3 regions of the Bradyrhizobium guangdongense genome follow, and region 3 is predicted to be linked to each of the others. Evidence: predicted binding sites of a transcription regulator. Region 3 holds the regulator's gene; each other region holds the start of a gene.
What was found. Region 3 encodes LexA, which represses DNA repair genes until DNA is damaged. Its sites were predicted from a motif close to TGTTCNNNNTGTGTTCNG; they were not measured.

Region 1 (5,473 bases), 2.3 Mb from region 3:
CGATCAGACAGGCCGCGTATCTCGATGAGCCTGTCCAGCGCTTCCCGATAAATGCGATCGACCCGCAACCAATCGCGACGGCCGGCGATCACGGCGTCCATCGATGCGCGATAGAGCTCGCGCCACTCCGTGGACAGGGCCGCCCAATCGATCTCGAGACCCTTGGCCGCGTTGATCGCGGCGCCCGCGCGCATCACGGGCTGATAGAAATCGACACAGGTGCCCTGGACATCGAAGGCGATGGCCCTGATCTCGGCCGCTCGATCGGAACTCACTGTCGCACCACCTATTTCGGCAGCAACGCCTTCAGCTTGTCGACGTCGCGCACGTTCATCTTGAAGCCGCCGGGCATCACGATGTCGCCGGGTTTCTGCTCCGGCTTGCAGGCGCCGAGCCATTTCGCCTCCAGCGTCATGGTGGTGTCGCGCCCCGCGGCCCCTGCCGCGCCGCCTTGCGCGTGCGAGGAGGTCTTCACCGTATAGGCCGAGTTGAAATCGCCCGTGATCTCGGCGTGCGAGGTGGTGTTGATGCCGGCGACGCTGCACTCGGAATCGCTGACATAGCCAGTCGCCGTCTTCTTGACCTCCTGCTTGGCACAGACCTGCTTGGCCATCGGCGAGATGTTGTTGCTCATTTCCTTGTCGACGCTCTCGTCGGTGCAATGCTGCATGGTCATCTCCGGCATCGCCGAGCCTGATCTGACCATCTTCATTTCCCACAGACCGGCCTTGCGCACCGGCAGATCGTCCGCGAGAGCGCTGCCGACGGACAACACGAGGCAAACGACTGATCCGAGCACAGCAAGCTTGCGCGTCATGGGAGAGCCTCCTGGCTGAGATGGAGCTGTCGTCCCGACAACGCCTCAGTACAGCGTGCGGATCGGCCGGTCGGCGGCGCCGTAGGGCACCCAGCGGCAGGCAAAGGAGATGTAGCCACCCTCATACGCCTGCACCGCGAGGAATTTCGCCACCTTCCCGTAGCGCGCACAATGATCGACGGCGACTTGCCGCGCATCGACCTGCGTCGCCATCGAATAGGCGATGATGCCGCCGGTGTCGTTGCCCTTGATGGGCGGCACCGGAAGGATGTCGGCGCGCGCCGGTTGGCTCGCCATCATCCCCGAAACAACCAGGCTGGCAAGAAGGCCCGCGGCCGCAATGATTCGCATTCCCGTCACTCCGTTGATGGCCGGCAGTTTACGGTGCCTGCGCGGCGGTGAAAAGAACGGAAGGCCGCTCGGCTGCGACGTTGTGATCAACTCCTGGCCAAGTGTTGCCGCGCTGCACTTGACCTCTCCCGACCTTCGCGGCACCGTCCTACCCTCGCAAGACCAGCTCTCCGGATTGCCCATGCGCGCCCCCTTCCTGAAATCGCTCCGCTTTGCCGCCGTTCTCGGCCTCATGTTTGGAGCGCTGTCGCTCGGCGAGGCCAAGGCGGCCAATCCGCTGGAGCTGAACTTCTGGCTGAGCGGACCGCGCTATGACGGCGCCGTTGCCGATTGCGACAAGGCGCTGCCGACGATCGCCACCCAGTTCTGGGAAAAGGAAAGCTCGTTCTGGAATTCGCCGTTGAAGATCACAGGCTTCGCCGCCGTTCACGAAGTCGCGTTCCGGCCCTGGGCATCCGACAACATTCCGCGCCGCTACTGCACCGCTGACGCCATGCTCACCGACGGTAAGGTGCGCAAGGTGCATTTCTCCCTCGTCGAGGACGGCGGCTTTGCCGGCTATGGCAATGGCGTCGAATGGTGTGTGGTCGGGCTCGACCGCAACTGGGCCTACAACCCGTCCTGCCGCGCCGCCAAGCCCTAAGCCGAAGAATTTGATTCGAGGCCGATCCAGCAGCAGATCGCCGATCCGCTCAAATTTTGTTCTTGAAATGTTCTTGTTGGCTGCTAGGCTGATTGCACAGTCTAGTTGAGAGGCGTTGCCATGGTTCATTTTAGATTGCGTTCGTTCTCCCGTCTCGTGACTCTCCCCCTGGTTCTTGCCGCCGGGCTGATCGCGCTGGCTGGCGGCGCGAAGGCGCAGGACAAGCGACAGAACGCGCCCGGCGAATTTGATTTCTACGTCCTGTCGTTGTCATGGTCGCCGTCCTTCTGCGAAGAAGCCGCCGAACGCGGTCGCGGCGGCGGGCGCTCGAACATCCAGTGCGAGGGACGCCCCTATTCCTTCGTGGTGCACGGGCTGTGGCCGCAATATGAGAACGGCTTTCCGGAGTATTGCCAGCGGCCCTCGCCGCGGCTCAACCGCAGCATCGTTTCCTCGATGCTCGATTTGATGCCGGCGCCGGGCCTGATCTTCAATGAATGGGACAAGCACGGCACCTGCTCCGGGCTTACCGATCGCAACTATTTCGAGACCATCCGCAAGGCGCGCGCGGCGATCAAGATCCCGGCCGAATATCTCGACCTGTCGGAGACCAAAACCGTGGCGCCGGGCGAGGTGGAGGAAGCCTTCATCAGGGCCAATCCCGGCCTGAGCAACGCAGCCGTCTCGGTCACCTGCAACCGGACCCGGCTCTCCGAGGTCCGCATCTGCCTCAGCAAGGACCTGCAATTCCGCGCCTGCGAGGAGCTCGAACGTCGCTCCTGCCGCCGCGACCAGGTGACGATGCCGCCGATCAGGGGTGGTTAGCTCCTGCTTCGTCATTGCGAGCGCAGCGAAGCAATCCAGACCGCCTCTGCAGCAAGATTCTGGATTGCTTCGCTGCGCTCGCAATGACAAGGGGATGGGATCGCGCAAGACAACGTGGTCCCCGATCATGAACTACCGCCACGCCTTTCACGCCGGCAATTTCGCCGATGTCATCAAGCACATCGTGCTGGCCCGCATCCTCACTTATCTGCAGGACAAGCCGGCCGCCTTCCGCGTCATCGACACCCATGCAGGCGCCGGCCTCTATGATCTCGACAGCGACGAGGCGCGCCGCGGCGGGGAGTGGCTCACCGGGATCGCCCGGCTGATGCAGGCGCGGCTCTCGAACGAGAGCGTCGCGCTGACCAGGCCGTACATGGATATCGTCCGCGCCTTCAATCCCAAGGGCGAGCTCAAGGCCTATCCGGGCTCGCCGCTGATTGCGCGCGGCCTGATGCGGCCGCAGGACCGGCTGGTCGCCTGCGAGCTCGAGCCGAAGGCGCGCAAGGCGTTGATCGACGTGCTGCGGCGCGACGAACAGGCCCGCGTCGTCGATCTCGACGGCTGGATGGCGCTGCCGGCGTTCGTGCCGCCGAAGGAGCGGCGCGGGCTGGTGCTGATCGATCCGCCTTTCGAAGCCAAGGACGAGTTCGAAAGGCTGGGCGAGGCCTTCTCCACCGCCTTTGCGAAATGGCCGACCGGTATCTATGTAATCTGGTACCCCGCCAAATCCAGGCGCGCCACCGACACGCTGGCGCAACTCGTGGCGCGCGCCGCAGCTGCAGCAAAGCCGCAGGGCAAATGCCTGCGTCTCGAATTCAGCGTGGCGCCGCAAGCCGACGGCGCGGCCCTCACCTCGGCCGGGCTCCTGATCGTCAATCCGCCCTACACGCTGCAAGGCGAGCTCAAGACCATCCTGCCGGAGCTGGAAATGCCGCTCGGCCAGGGAGGTGCTGCCAGATTCCGATTAGAGGTGCCCAAGCCTTAACGTGAGGCCGTAACACTCCGGCATTCTTGGGAAAAATATGCAGGGGCGGTAGTCAATCTGCAAAGAACCGTATTATGCTGTTTCCGTGACTGGCTTTACGTTCCGCTTCCGCGAATGGTTGCGGCGGAGTGAAGGCCTAAGAAAGATCCAGTCGGACCGATGAGGTCTGCCCAAGGATGGCCAGCTCCCGGGCTTCGTAATGCACGGTCATGTCGCGGCGCGCGTCTGCGTTGCGACGGAGGAGCAATGAGGGGGAGTTTCCCGATGGCCATGACGGGAACGGTCAAGTTCTTCAACGGCGAACGCGGCTACGGTTTTATCAAGCCTGACGACGGCGGTCGCGACGTCTTCGTTCACATCACCGCTGTAGAGCGAGCGGGACTGAAGGACCTTGCCGAAGGACAGCGTATCACATTCGAAGTCGAACCGGACAAGAAGGGGAAGGGCCCGAAAGCGGTCAATCTCGTGATCCTTTCCTAGCGGACCTGTCTCCAAACAATCGGCGCAAAAAAGTCCCGGCCGCGAGCGGCCGGGAGGTTGTAGTCCGGTACTTTCTTATTTGGCTATCAGAAGTGATAGTTCACGCCTGCACGCACAATGCTGGCGCTATAGCCGTTTGACACGCCTGTAATCGCGAACTGGCTCGTCGACAGATCGACGTAGAGATATTCGAGCTTGGCGCTCCAGTTCGGCGCAAGGCCGACTTCCGCGCCGACGCCGGCGGTCCAGCCGGCCGTGGTGTGCGACTCCGTCCAGCCGAAGGTCTGCGCGCGCAGCTCGCCGAAAGCGAGGCCCGCGGTGCCGTAGAACAGCACGTTGCTGAAGGCATAGCCGGCGCGGCCGCGCAGGGTGCCGAACCACGGATTGGAGAACTTCCAGGATGCGAACGTATCGTCGGCACCGGCGGCCTGGATATCGCCTTCGACGCCGAAGACCCACGGGCCGTTCTGGAAATTGTAGCCGGCCTGCACGCCGCCGACGAAGCCGGAGGGCCTCACGGACGTATTGCTCACCGAGCCCCATTCATAGCCGACGTTGCCGCCGAGATAGGGACCGGCCCAGCTATAGGCGTTGAGCGGCTGATTGACGGTATAGGGCGCACGCTGCCCGTAATTGAGATCGGCGGCCCCTGCCGAAGCTGTCCAGCCGGCTGCAACCAATGCGGCTGCGCCCACAACGAGCCTCTTCATCACATACTCCAACGCAACTCCCGCAACGCCCTGCGATGCCCGCGCCGCCGCGCCAGGACCGAACGCATGGTTACGGAACCACCATCTTTTCGCGTAGGATTTATCGAGAGTTTTAAGTTAAAGGCCTGTTAAGACCCGTTACCGCGCTGTTAACAGACTTAAGGAAGCGTTACCGGGAACTGCGCGCAGCGTCCTGTGCGCGCGGCACGGCCGGAACTTCAAATCGGTCCCCCCAGCGCCTAAATTCGCTCCATGGTTCACGATTCCTCCGACAATCCGGACGACGCGCGTACCGGCAAATCGCCGCACGCCGCGAAAGCCGATGCCGCCCTCGAAGGGCTGTCCCCGCCCGACCTCGATCCCGCCGCCGGCGGCGAGGAGGAAGACGAAGCGCGGCTGCCGGACATTCTGGAAGAGAGCGGCGCGATCGGTGCAGAGCCGCTGGCGAGCGGTCACGAGGCAATCGAGCGTGCGGTCCGGCTCGCGCCGACCTCGCCCGGCGTCTATCGCATGCTCAGTGCCAACGCCGACGTGCTCTATGTCGGCAAGGCCAAGAACGTCAAAAAGCGGCTGTCCAGCTACGCGCGCCAGAGTGCGCCCCTGCCCGCGCGCATCCTGCGCATGATCGCGGCCACGGTGACCGTGGAGATCGTCTCGAC
Region 2 (5,473 bases), 410 kb from region 3:
CGAGCTGACGGATGCCGAGCTCGAGTCGATTGTCGGCGGCAACTGGCTGGGCGATGCCTTCCGCGCCATCGGCAACGCCATCGTCCATGCCGTCGAGTGGGTCGGCGGCGTCATCGCCGGCGGCTTGCGGGGTCCGGGCTGTTTTCCCGGTCCGTTCGGTCCGGGGTCGGGACCGGGCCTGCCGCCGCTGTGATGTCGTTCTTTCTGGCATCGCCACGACAATTGGAGGCCGCCGCGTTGGCGGCCTCTTTGCTTGGCGAGCTGTTTTTGCCGCGCGGCGACACTGGCGCGAGTTGGGGACCGATCACGCCGGCGGCTTGTGCTTCCGCCGCAGTCCGATGCGCGTGCCGGGAAGACGTAGTCCGAGCTCGATGGCGCGCGACCTGATCGACGCGATCGGCCGCTTCAGCTTGACGATCATCAAGGTCAGGCTCTTTCCGGTTTCACACATGCTGCGAAGCAGCCGGTCGTCGTCGTCCGACCAGCGTTCGTGGTGATAGGTGCGGGCAGCCATGTTCAGCGCCTCTGAGGCCAGTGAGGCAGGGCCAACGCGTGGGGAATAAGAAGGGCCCGGTCCGGGGCTGTTGGCCGGGTCAGTTGAAGGGCGGCTTGTAACGCTGCCGCCTGGTGCAGAGATAGTTCGGGCGCCTCATGTTTCAATCGCTTTTACGGATTTGTAATCGCGCGCGCACCTGCACGCGCGTCCGCGCCTGTTGCAATGATGACGGCGATATAACGCTGGTCGACGCTAAGGCACATCGCTCCGATGCGGCCGGCCGATGGAGTGCGGCTTGTTCAGAAAATAATCGCGATTGCCCGTTGCGGCTTCGGCGTACTGGTCGATGGCAACGATGATGGCCTGGACGTGCGCATAGCACCATCCTTCACGCGTCGCCTTGAGCCGGACATCGTGGAGCGCCGCGAGGAAGGGCGAAAGTTCAGGCTCGTCGCTGAAATACCTGAGAGGCTCCTTCACCGATTCCGTCCTCCGAACACCCTGCCCTTGCGAGGCGGCTCCGCGCCGTTCAGCGCGTCTCGCTGCGCACAGAGGGTCTCGATCCCGGCGTGCATCCGCGACAGCAACGCTTCGGCCGAAGCCGTCCCGATCCCCGCCCGCTGCAGCGTCAGGATGTCTTTCCGTTGCCGCCCGAGCTGGCCCCGCATGGTCTCGATCTCGCGCCTGAGCTGGTTCAGGTCCGGCATGGTTTGCCCCGTCCTGTGAAGATGATCGCATGAGAACAAAAACGGAACGAAGAGTCGAGTCCGACGTTGGTCGGAAAAGCAGATTTGTCAGGAAAGGAGAGGTCATGGCTGACAACACGCAGAAGGATCCGAAGGACTGGGTGTCCGGCGATGATCCGATGACCGGCGCGCAGGAATCCTATCTCACCACCCTCGCCGAGCAGGCTCACAAGCCTGTTCCCAAGGACAAGCTGAAGCACAAGCTGACGAAAGCCGAGGCTTCCGAACTGATCGACAAGATGAAGCACGAAGCCGGTCTGGAACGCACGCCCCGCCGCAGAGTTGGCCGTGCATGACGAGAGAATCCCTCGAGCACCAGGCCGACCGGGCCGAAGCCCTCGCCGCACAAACCGCCGACGAGGAGGTCAAGCAAAACCTTCTCGCGGCGGCGCGCGAATACCGACGCCGGCTCAAGTCGGAGCCGTTCGAGCCGAAGGCGGAATGGGATCTGCCGAAAGAGATTTCCTGACCCGCCGCGCCGCAGGGCGAAGCGGAGCTATCGCGAGGAAGCCGACATGAGAGACGACCGCACCGGAAACGAGCCCGCGCCGCTGGTGCTGTTCGGCATCGCCATTATTCCGGTGTTCGCGGTGCTCGCGTGGTTCGCATTCGGATGACAAGCGACGTGGTGTTGCCGCTTATCGCCACATCGTGGGCGCGCTCTTCAACGCATCGATCCCCGCTTCCCTGATATGATCAGGCGTCGCATCGCGACCGGCGGCCGCGAGGATCTGCGCCGCGACGTGAGCTCGCGTGGCGATCTGATATTGGTCGATCTGTCCGCAGACCTCGTCCAAAATGCTGCGCAGCAAGGCTCTGGTATCGGCATCAAACATGGGAACGCCCCTCGACTTGAAAGCCGCATGGTCCCGGCGGCACAGGATTCCGGCATTCACATTGGTTAACGCGCGCGAGGAAATCGATGCTGCAGAAGCTAAGGCTCGCCGATGCGGCCGGAGCCAATGTCGATCTCGTTCCCAGGGGCGACCGTTCACCGAAGTTCAAGCTTCTTGCCCTAGGCTGGAGTGCTGCCTGGGATCATCAGCGGGGGCTTGATGAGTGAGGGAGAACAACGCAAGGACAGGCGCGTCGCGTTCGAGCGGCCCATCGACGCGCGCGTCATGGCGATCGACGGTACATGGCAGCGCGCCTGCCGGATCCACGACGTCTCCGAAATGGGCGCGAAGCTGGTGATCGACGGCGCGGTGACGGATATCGGCCAGAAGGAGTTTTTCCTGGTGCTGTCCCCCATTGGCCTCGCCTACCGGCACTGCGAGCTCGCCTGGATCAATGGCGAGTTCATCGGCGTTCAGTTCATCAATCGCGGCAGGGCCGCGAAGCGAGCGCGCCGAGGCGAGACGCTGGTGAAATAACGCCTTTTCCCTCCTGAAAGGCCTGCCGGCGACGGGCCTTTCGAGGGATGTGCGGCCGCTCGACAAGGCTGCCGGAATGACGACAGAAATCAGCTGCCCGGCGGCTTGTAGGACCCGCGCAGCTTGACTGCATTCTGCCGCACCTGCTTGATCTCGTCCTGAGTGAACAGCCGCGTCAGCTTCACGTTCTGCAGCGCACCTGTGGTGACGGTCAGCCCCGAGATCGCCGGTGCTGCGCTCGGGTCAGGTACGTCGAAGATCACGAGAACGCCGGGCCCGTCAGCGGCAACGCTGTACATCGACACCAGCTTTCCACCGGCGGCTTCGATCAACTTTGCTGCCGCTTCCTGGCGATTGGTCGCGGGGTTTTCCAGGATCGCACTGAGAGCACGCGGCGTGTATTGCCCTGTGAGACAGAAATGCATGGCTGAATTCCTTCTGAAATCATGAAATATCCGGCCGCGACGAGCTGGTCGTCACGACGCCGGGCTTGCGAATAATGATGAAGGTCTTGCCCGCCGTGGGCATAAAGGCCGCCGGTAACCGACGAGATTTCGGCACACCTCGTTGGCGGCTCGACCTGACGATACATCAGCCCGAACAGGTAAGAAAGATGCTTTCGCGTGCATACGCCGCAAGCGCATAGGATGGGTTGAGTTTGCGGATGCACTGTCGTTTCGAAGGTGGTTGAGAAGCTGGGGTATGTAATGGGGCTGGTGCGGGAGCGAGCGCTTGTCGCCAGCATCGCGCTGTGAAGCAGGAGCGCTGCTCGCAACCACTTCAATTCGTCGTGGTCTTGCCGCCGCGCATGGACACGAGCTTGTCCTCACGAAATCCGAGAATGAGCCAGGCGGTTTCGTCGAAGCCGTGTGCGAGCTTTCCCTCGTGAGAATACACCATCTGAGCAGCTTCCGACTTCGACGGTGGTCCGAGCGCCGTGATGACCTCCTGACGCGACATGCCCAAATGCAGCTTGTCGTCGACGACGACGGGCGAGAACTTGTCCGGTATGATGGCGCAATCCGTCGACGTCCTCCCGTCTTTCTCGGTGAGCTCTTCGACGATCTCCGTGACGAGATGATCCGGGCCGCCCATCTCTCCGCTGGAGACGACCCACAATCGATCCTTCGCGCGCCGATAACACAGCCAATAGATGCTATCTCCAGCGTCGCCCTGATGTTGGATGGTTCCTTGGCCCACGGCATCGCGGACCTCACCGAGCCGCGTCTCCTCGAAGCGGCCGGCGAATGCGCCCAGCGAAAAGCGGGTCGCCAATCCCTTCACGACCGTCGGCGGCGCGCGCTCGAATGCATGTTCGTCGAGTGGCGGCGGCGCAGTCTGCGCGGAGCAGTCGTTCGCAGGGATCGCGAAAAGGAGAAGCAGCAGCCAGACGCGCGTCTTTGTCCTGATCATGCAGCTTAGTCGCGCTGGCTTGACAAGGGTTCAGACGGCTTTCACCATTCACGATGATCGTCGGCGGCCAGCCGTTCGTCAGGTGCACCATAATAAAATCCGGAAACGTCAGGGAAGAACGATGCGGAGAAAAAGAAACGTGGCGCTTGATGGCGCGATGGCCTTCCCGGCTCTCATCGCGGCCATCATGCTCATCGCGATCTCGCCGGCAAGCGCCGACGATTCCGCCAACATACCGCCTGCGCTCAAATGCGCCGACTTGACCGGCTGGAAGATGCCGGGATCGACGGCGACAGTCACCAAGGCCGAGGAAGTGCCGGAGGCCCCGCCGGGGACCGTGCAGCCGTCGCCGCCGGCCCCGGCCACCGTGTCGATGGCGCTGCCGCCGAACTGCCGCGTGGATGGCGTGATCGATCAGCGCGTGGGCGTCGAGGGCAAACCTTACGCGATCGGCTTTGCCGTCGCCCTGCCCGATCGCTGGAACGGCCGTTTCTTGTTTCAGGGCGGCGGCGGCTTGAACGGCACGATCCGGCCGCCGCTGGGTTACCAGGCGGCCGGCGAGGTGCCGGCGCTGGCGCGCGGCTTTGCCGTCGTCTCGACCGATAGCGGTCATCAGGGCGCGGTGTTCGATGCCTCGTTCCTGAAAGACCAGGAAGCCGCGCTCAACTTCGCCACTGCCTCCGTCGGCAAGGTGACGATGGCCGCCAAGGCGATCGTCGCGCACTACTATGGCCAGCCCGCAAAGCATTCCTACTTCACGGGGTGCTCGACCGGCGGTCGCGAAGGCATGCTGGCATCGGCGCGCTATCCCGAACAATTCGACGGCATCGTTTCAGGCGCGCCTGCGATGCGCACCGGCAATTCCAATATCGGTCTCGCCTGGGCGAACGCGGCCTTCAGCCAGATCGCGCCGAAAAATGCGTCCGGCAAGCCGGAGCCCGCCAGGACTTTTTCGGCCGCCGAGCGCAAGCTGATCACGAACGCGATCCTCGAGGCCTGCGACGCCAAGGACGGCGTTAGGGATGGCCTGATCTTCGACGCCAAGGCCTGTCAATTCGATCCTGAGGTCCTCACCTGCAAGGGCGACAAGACCGACACCTGCCTGGCGCCACCGCAGGTCGATGCCCTCAGGAAAGCTTTTGCCGGACCGAAGAATTCACGCGGCACGCAGGTCTATCCGCCGTACCCGTGGGACAGCGGCGTGGCCGCCGAAGGCGTTGCCATTCCCGGCATCCTGACCACGGGCGCGCGCAGTCCGGTCGGACCGCCTGTCTGGGAAAGCATCAACGTCGATCAACTCGAAGACCGCGTCAACGCGAGCGGGTTGGATCGCCTCGCCAACACCGCCTACTGGACCAACCTTTCGAGCTATTTCGGCCATGGCGGCAAGCTGCTGTTCTACCACGGCGTGAGCGATCCCTGGTTCTCGGCCAACGACACCGTGA
Region 3 (5,473 bases):
TGCCGGTTTCCGACGCGCTCGCCGCGGTGCTTGCCGGCGTGGAGCCGCTGCCGGAAGAAATGATTGCCCTCGATGAGGCCTTCCATCGCGTGCTTGCGCGCGATGTCGCGGCGCGGCGCACGCAACCGCCGCAAGCGATGTCAGCGATGGATGGCTATGCCGTCCGCGCGGCAGACGCGGCAAGGGTGGACGCGCAGCTCACCGTCATTGGAGAGGTCGCGGCCGGACGGCCCTTCGCAGGAGCTGTCGGCGCTGGTGAAGCGGTACGAATCTTCACCGGCGGAGTCGTTCCCGATGGCGCGGACGCCGTCGTGATCCAGGAGGACACGGTCACAGACGGCAAGCGCGTCACGATCAAAGAGGCCGCGATTAGCGGCCGGCACATCCGCCCCGCAGGCATCGACTTTCACGAAGGCGACGTGCTGCTCCGTCAGGGGACCCGATTGACCGATCGCGGGCTCGCGCTCGCAGCGGGCATGAACCACCCGCAGCTTCCCGTTCGTCGTCGTCCGAAGGTCGCGATCCTCGCCACCGGCGACGAGCTGGTGATGCCGGGCACCACCCCCGGTCATGGCCAGATCGTCTATTCCAACGGCTATGCCCTGCACGCGCTCGCCCGTAGCGAGGGCGCCGACACCATCGACTTTGGCGTCGCCGCCGACACGCTCGAAGCCACCACCGCGGGCATCCGCCGCGCGCGCCAGTCCGGCGCCGACATCCTGATCACGACCGGCGGCGCCTCGGTCGGCGACCACGATCTGGTGCAGCAGGCGCTTCGGGACGAAGGCACCTCGATGGCGTTCTGGAAGATCGCGATGCGGCCGGGAAAGCCGATGATGCACGGGCGTCTCGGGGCCATGCGCGTGATCGGCCTGCCCGGCAATCCCGTGTCATCCTACGTGTGCGGTTTCCTGTTCATGGTGCCGCTGATTCGCGCGCTCTCAGGCCATTCGGTGGTTCATCACTGCCGCGAGCGCGCGGTGCTCGGGCGCGATGTCCGCGCCAACGACCAGCGCGAGGATTACCTCCGCGCGCGTCTCGAAGTGCGTGACGATGGCACGCTCATCGCCGTTCCCGTCAATCACCAGGACTCCTCGCTGCTTGCGAATCTCGCTGCGGCACAGGCACTTCTCGTGCGCCCGCCGTTCGCCCCCAAGGCCGAAGCGGGAGCGCCTTGCGAGGTGCTGCGACTGCCTGTTTGAACACAGCGTTCGCAACCGTTCCGCGAACTTTGTCGCGTTCACGGTAAATTAAGCAGTTGCGGAACATGTATCGAACATATAGTGTCCGTTCATGATTTGTTTCGAGCATGTAACGGCTTATCGCTGACTTCAGCGTCTCGGAATCGAACGACATCGTCAGGGGGATTTTGGTCGAGATGTTAACGCGCAAACAATACGAGCTCCTGCGGTTCATCAGCGAGCGGCTGAAGGAAAGCGGCGTGCCGCCCTCCTTCGACGAGATGAAGGACGCGCTCGATCTGCGTTCGAAGTCGGGCATCCACCGCCTGATCACCGCGCTCGAGGAGCGTGGCTTCATCCGCCGCCTGCCGAACCGCGCCCGCGCGATCGAAGTGATCAAGCTGCCCGAGCTCCAGGCCGCCGCCGGTAACCGCCGCGGCTTCACCCCGAGCGTGATCGAGGGCAATCTCGGCAAGGTGCGCACGACATCGAGCCCGCCCGCCGACGAGGGCGAACGCCCCGTCGCAGTGCCGGTGATGGGCCGCATCGCGGCTGGTACGCCGATCGAGGCGCTGCAGACCCGCAGCCACACCATCAGCGTCCCGCCGGACATGCTCGGCGCAGGCGAGCACTACGCACTCGAAGTGCGCGGCGATTCGATGGTCGATGCCGGCATTCTCGACGGCGACATGGCGCTGATCCAACGCAACGAGAGTTGCGACACCGGCGATATCGTGGTCGCGCTGATCGACGACGAGGAAGCCACCCTGAAACGTTTCCGCCGCCGCGGCGCCTCCATTGCGCTCGAGCCGGCGAATGCCGCCTATGAAGTCCGCATCCTGCCGCCCAACCGGGTGAAGATCCAGGGCAAGCTGATCGGGCTGTACCGGAAGTACTAAGCGCTCTCGCGCGAGCAAACGATGGAGCGGACGATTGTCCGCTCCGGCTGGATAGTCTTTCTGGTTTTGCACAGATTATCCGGCCATCTCTCCAGCGCTAAATCCCCGGCAGGCTGCAACGAAGCGAAGCCTTCATTGCTTCAAAGGCCTCGAGACCGAGGAGACCACCATGCGCAAGATCATCCTGAGCACCGTCACGACGGCCCTGATCGCCGCGTCAGCGCCGAACGCCTTCGCCGCGCAACCGCAGCATCACGTCCGCAAGGCGCAGCAAGCGACAAGCCAGCAATCCCGCAATGCCCTCAACTCCGTCCAGCAGTCGGCCTGGCCATATTCGGGCTGGTCGGCACCGGCCGGACATTGATGCTCCGGATATTGATGCAGAAGGTCTGCCGAATGCGCCGGAGCAGGCTTTGTTCCTAGGCGTTCGGGAAAGATATTGTGATTATGGCCAGCGGACCCAAGCCGCAGATTTGCCTACAACCAAGCAGAGCCTCGCAGACTTACACTCTGATAGAGGCCTGTGCCTCCAGGACAGAGGCGCGGGTTGCTATCCTGATAGAGGAGCACCCGATGTGTGACTATAGCCTGCATGCCGTCGCGACGCGTCCCGCAGAAGTCGGCGAGACGATCGTCACGACAACGTTCCGCGGCACCTCGACACGCGGCTTCGCCTCCGAAGCCGACATGTCCGTCGCGGTCTGCCTGCTGCCGGGAACGGAGCTCGCCTTCGCCGATAACGTCCGCTACGACAACAGGTGGATCTGGACGCGCACCGTCAACTCGCGCGTCGGCAAGTTCGGCAAGATCGATCCGCACGTTCCCGATCGTCATCACGATGCGATCGAATTCCCCGATGGCAAATATGTCTTGGTGACCCAGCTCGTCGAAGGCCAGCGCGCCACCGTGCTGCAACTGCCCGTGACCCAGCCGCTCGGCGAGCGCGAGCACAAGCCGCAGATCATCGCCGACAGTCGTCCGACACCGCCGCGTCTGCCGATCGGCTGAAAGACCGGTTTTAGTCCTCGGCCTGGAAGTCGGCCTCCGACGGAGTTGCGTCCCGAGCGCGTGGCGCCGCCGACCGTGGCATGAGGGTCAGTTCGAAATCTCCTTCGCCGGCTGCCGCCGGCGACCAGGGGCGGTTTGCGCCCCTCGCCCTTACCGACTGGACCGCAAACCCGTCGCCGCGCTGCGTCAGCGCCAGCGCGCCTTGTCGCGCAAGACGCGGCCGATCGACCACCATCGCGGCGCAATCCGGCGGCGCCGGCCTTGATGTCACCACCAGCGCGGCCCGACTGCAATCATCGGCCGGCGCATCGCTGCGCAGCGCCAGCGCGATCATGCGACCATCGGCGAGTGGCGCCACGCAACCGGACTCGTCGCACGACACCCCGTCACCGAGCGCGGCACTGCCGGCATCGCGCGGGTCAGCGTCGGCCGCGAGCCACTCCTTGAGCAGGAAAGCGTCCTTGTTCGTCCTGATCAGATGCAACTCCCCGTCCCTGCCCCGCACCGCGACGTTCTGGCCGTTACCGGCAATGAGAATGTCGGGCTGCCGAACCGACAGGGCCCAGATCGTTGCCGCCACGAGCACGAGCGCACCCGACCAGCGCAGCGGCGTGCGCAGCAGGCCCATCAGGACGAGGCCGAGGCTCGCTGCAATCAGCGGCGCAGTACCGAAGGCGGCAACATGGCCGACCGCGCCTGGCAATGCCGCCACCCAGCGCGTGACCACAATCATCCAGTCGATGCCAATCCCCATCAGCCACCAGAACACACCGTCCAGTCCGAACGGTGCGGCGAGCAATCCCAGGAGCCCGGCCGGCATCACCAGCGCGGAGACCACTGGCATCGCAGCGAGATTGGCGAGCACGCCGTAGGGCGTGACGCGATGGAAGTGGAACGCGGCGTAAGGTGTGGTCGCGAGCCCCGCGATCATCGAGGCCATGAACAGCATCGCGATCTCGCGGCCGCCCCACAGCGCGATCCGCGCGGTCGTCGAATGATCGGGAGATGCGAACAGGTTCGGCATGCCGATCTGCACCAGCGCCACGAGCCCGAGCGTCGCGGCGAACGACATCTGGAAGCTCGGATGCACCAGCGCTTCCGGTGCGGCCGCGAGCACGATCAGCGCAGCCACGGCCAGCGTGCGGAACGTGATGGCGCGGCGATCCACCATCACCGCGATCAGCACCACCGCGGTCATGAAGAACGATCTCTGGGTTGCGACCTCCGCGCCCGAGAGCAGCAGATAGAATGCGGATGCGGCCAGCGCGGCTGCGGCCGACCATTTCTTGATGGGAAAACCGGCCGCAAGGCCCGGGATCAGCGCCAGCAGCGCACGAACGGTGAAGAACACGACACCGGCGACGACGGCCATGTGGTAACCGGAAATCGAGAGGACGTGGCCCAGCCCGGAGATGAACATCGCGTCGTTGACGGGCGTGGTGATCGCATCGCGGCGACCGGTCAGGAGCGCGGTCGCGATCGCCCTGTTGTCGCCATCGAGCGTGGCGCGGATGCGTGCGTCGATCGAATCGCGCAGGCCCTGCATGAAAGCGGAATAACGCAAGCCCCAGCCGCCGGCATCGGGAGGAGCGGACACCGTGATTGCGCCCATCGCAAAGCCGGACGCGCCGATGCCCTGGAAGAACATGTCGCGCGAAAAGTCGTAGCTGCCGGGCCGCAGCGGCGCGAGCGGCGGCATCAGCCGCGCCTTCAACTGCACGAAGCTGCCGACATCGGGCGCCGTCCCCTTGCGCACGGAGAGGCGGACGCGATCGAGCGTCACGTCGCTGCGCTGGGCCTTTATCGCGGTGACGCGCAGCACGAAGCGGTCGGTGCGTTCGCGGATGTCGCGGGTCTCGACGAAGCCCGACAGCGACACCGAATAGAGCGGCTTTGCGAGCACGGTGTGGGCGATGCGTGCTGTCTTCCAGGTCGCCATGGCAAAGCCGGCCGCGACGGCTGCGATCAGAATCGTGGGTGCAAACAGCCGGCTCCGCCGCAACAGGATCGCACCAAGCGTCAGCGCCAGAGCCGTGGTCGCGGCGACCCACAGCACCGGTTCGTGATCGGCGGCAAAGTAGAGCGCGATACCGCAGCCGAAAGCGATGGGCACCCACGGGAACAGCCGCCCGGCGCCGGCTTCCGCCTTAGCCCATTCCCGCAGCGTCCCGAAGATTGCGGGCCAGGCGCCAAAGCCCGCCGGCACGAAGCCGCCGGCCGATGCGATCCGGCCTGCCGGCCAGGTCCCGGCCAGACCCTGAGAGCGTACGGACCGGCCCTGCTCCGCCATTCCCCGGCAACCCTGCGATATGAGATGGGCCCAGAGACTACCGGAACGTGCAGGCCGCCGAATAGCGGTACGGATCAGGAACGAAGGCGCTGGGT

Region 1: a site for LexA is predicted at 1,869-1,886, ahead of X265_RS31575 (ribonuclease T2 family protein). Genes of this name have one in related genera too.
Region 2: a site for LexA is predicted at 1,235-1,252, ahead of X265_RS18635 (DUF3072 domain-containing protein). Genes of this name have one in related genera too.

Annotation. Positions count from the first base shown of each region.
Region 1 covers NZ_CP030051.1:6,599,106-6,604,578, forward strand. The annotation lists gene X265_RS31555 (haloacid dehalogenase type II) at 1-275, opposite strand, end outside; gene X265_RS31560 (DUF3617 domain-containing protein) at 287-817, opposite strand; gene X265_RS31565 (hypothetical protein) at 863-1,168, opposite strand; gene X265_RS31570 (hypothetical protein) at 1,350-1,811, shown strand; gene X265_RS31575 (ribonuclease T2 family protein) at 1,932-2,636, shown strand; gene X265_RS31580 (23S rRNA (adenine(2030)-N(6))-methyltransferase RlmJ) at 2,764-3,624, shown strand; gene X265_RS31585 (cold-shock protein) at 3,889-4,104, shown strand; gene X265_RS31590 (outer membrane protein) at 4,191-4,814, opposite strand; gene uvrC (excinuclease ABC subunit UvrC) at 5,067-5,473, shown strand, end outside.
Region 2 covers NZ_CP030051.1:3,889,464-3,894,936, reverse strand. The annotation lists gene X265_RS18655 (hypothetical protein) at 1-193, shown strand, start outside; gene X265_RS18650 (hypothetical protein) at 305-514, opposite strand; gene X265_RS18645 (globin family protein) at 749-976, opposite strand; gene X265_RS18640 (hypothetical protein) at 973-1,203, opposite strand; gene X265_RS18635 (DUF3072 domain-containing protein) at 1,308-1,538, shown strand; gene X265_RS40570 (hypothetical protein) at 1,535-1,711, shown strand; gene X265_RS18630 (hypothetical protein) at 1,881-2,078, opposite strand; gene X265_RS40565 (hypothetical protein) at 2,165-2,305, shown strand; gene X265_RS18625 (PilZ domain-containing protein) at 2,298-2,615, shown strand; gene X265_RS18620 (GYD domain-containing protein) at 2,705-3,040, opposite strand; gene X265_RS18615 (hypothetical protein) at 3,396-4,028, opposite strand; partial or broken gene X265_RS42320 (tannase/feruloyl esterase family alpha/beta hydrolase) at 4,027-5,175, shown strand; gene X265_RS42315 (tannase/feruloyl esterase family alpha/beta hydrolase) at 5,230-5,473, shown strand, end outside.
Region 3 covers NZ_CP030051.1:4,301,730-4,307,202, forward strand. The annotation lists gene X265_RS20590 (molybdopterin molybdotransferase MoeA) at 1-1,202, shown strand, start outside; gene lexA (transcriptional repressor LexA) at 1,379-2,080, shown strand; gene X265_RS20600 (hypothetical protein) at 2,250-2,444, shown strand; gene X265_RS20605 (hypothetical protein) at 2,654-3,088, shown strand; gene X265_RS20610 (ComEC/Rec2 family competence protein) at 3,099-5,378, opposite strand.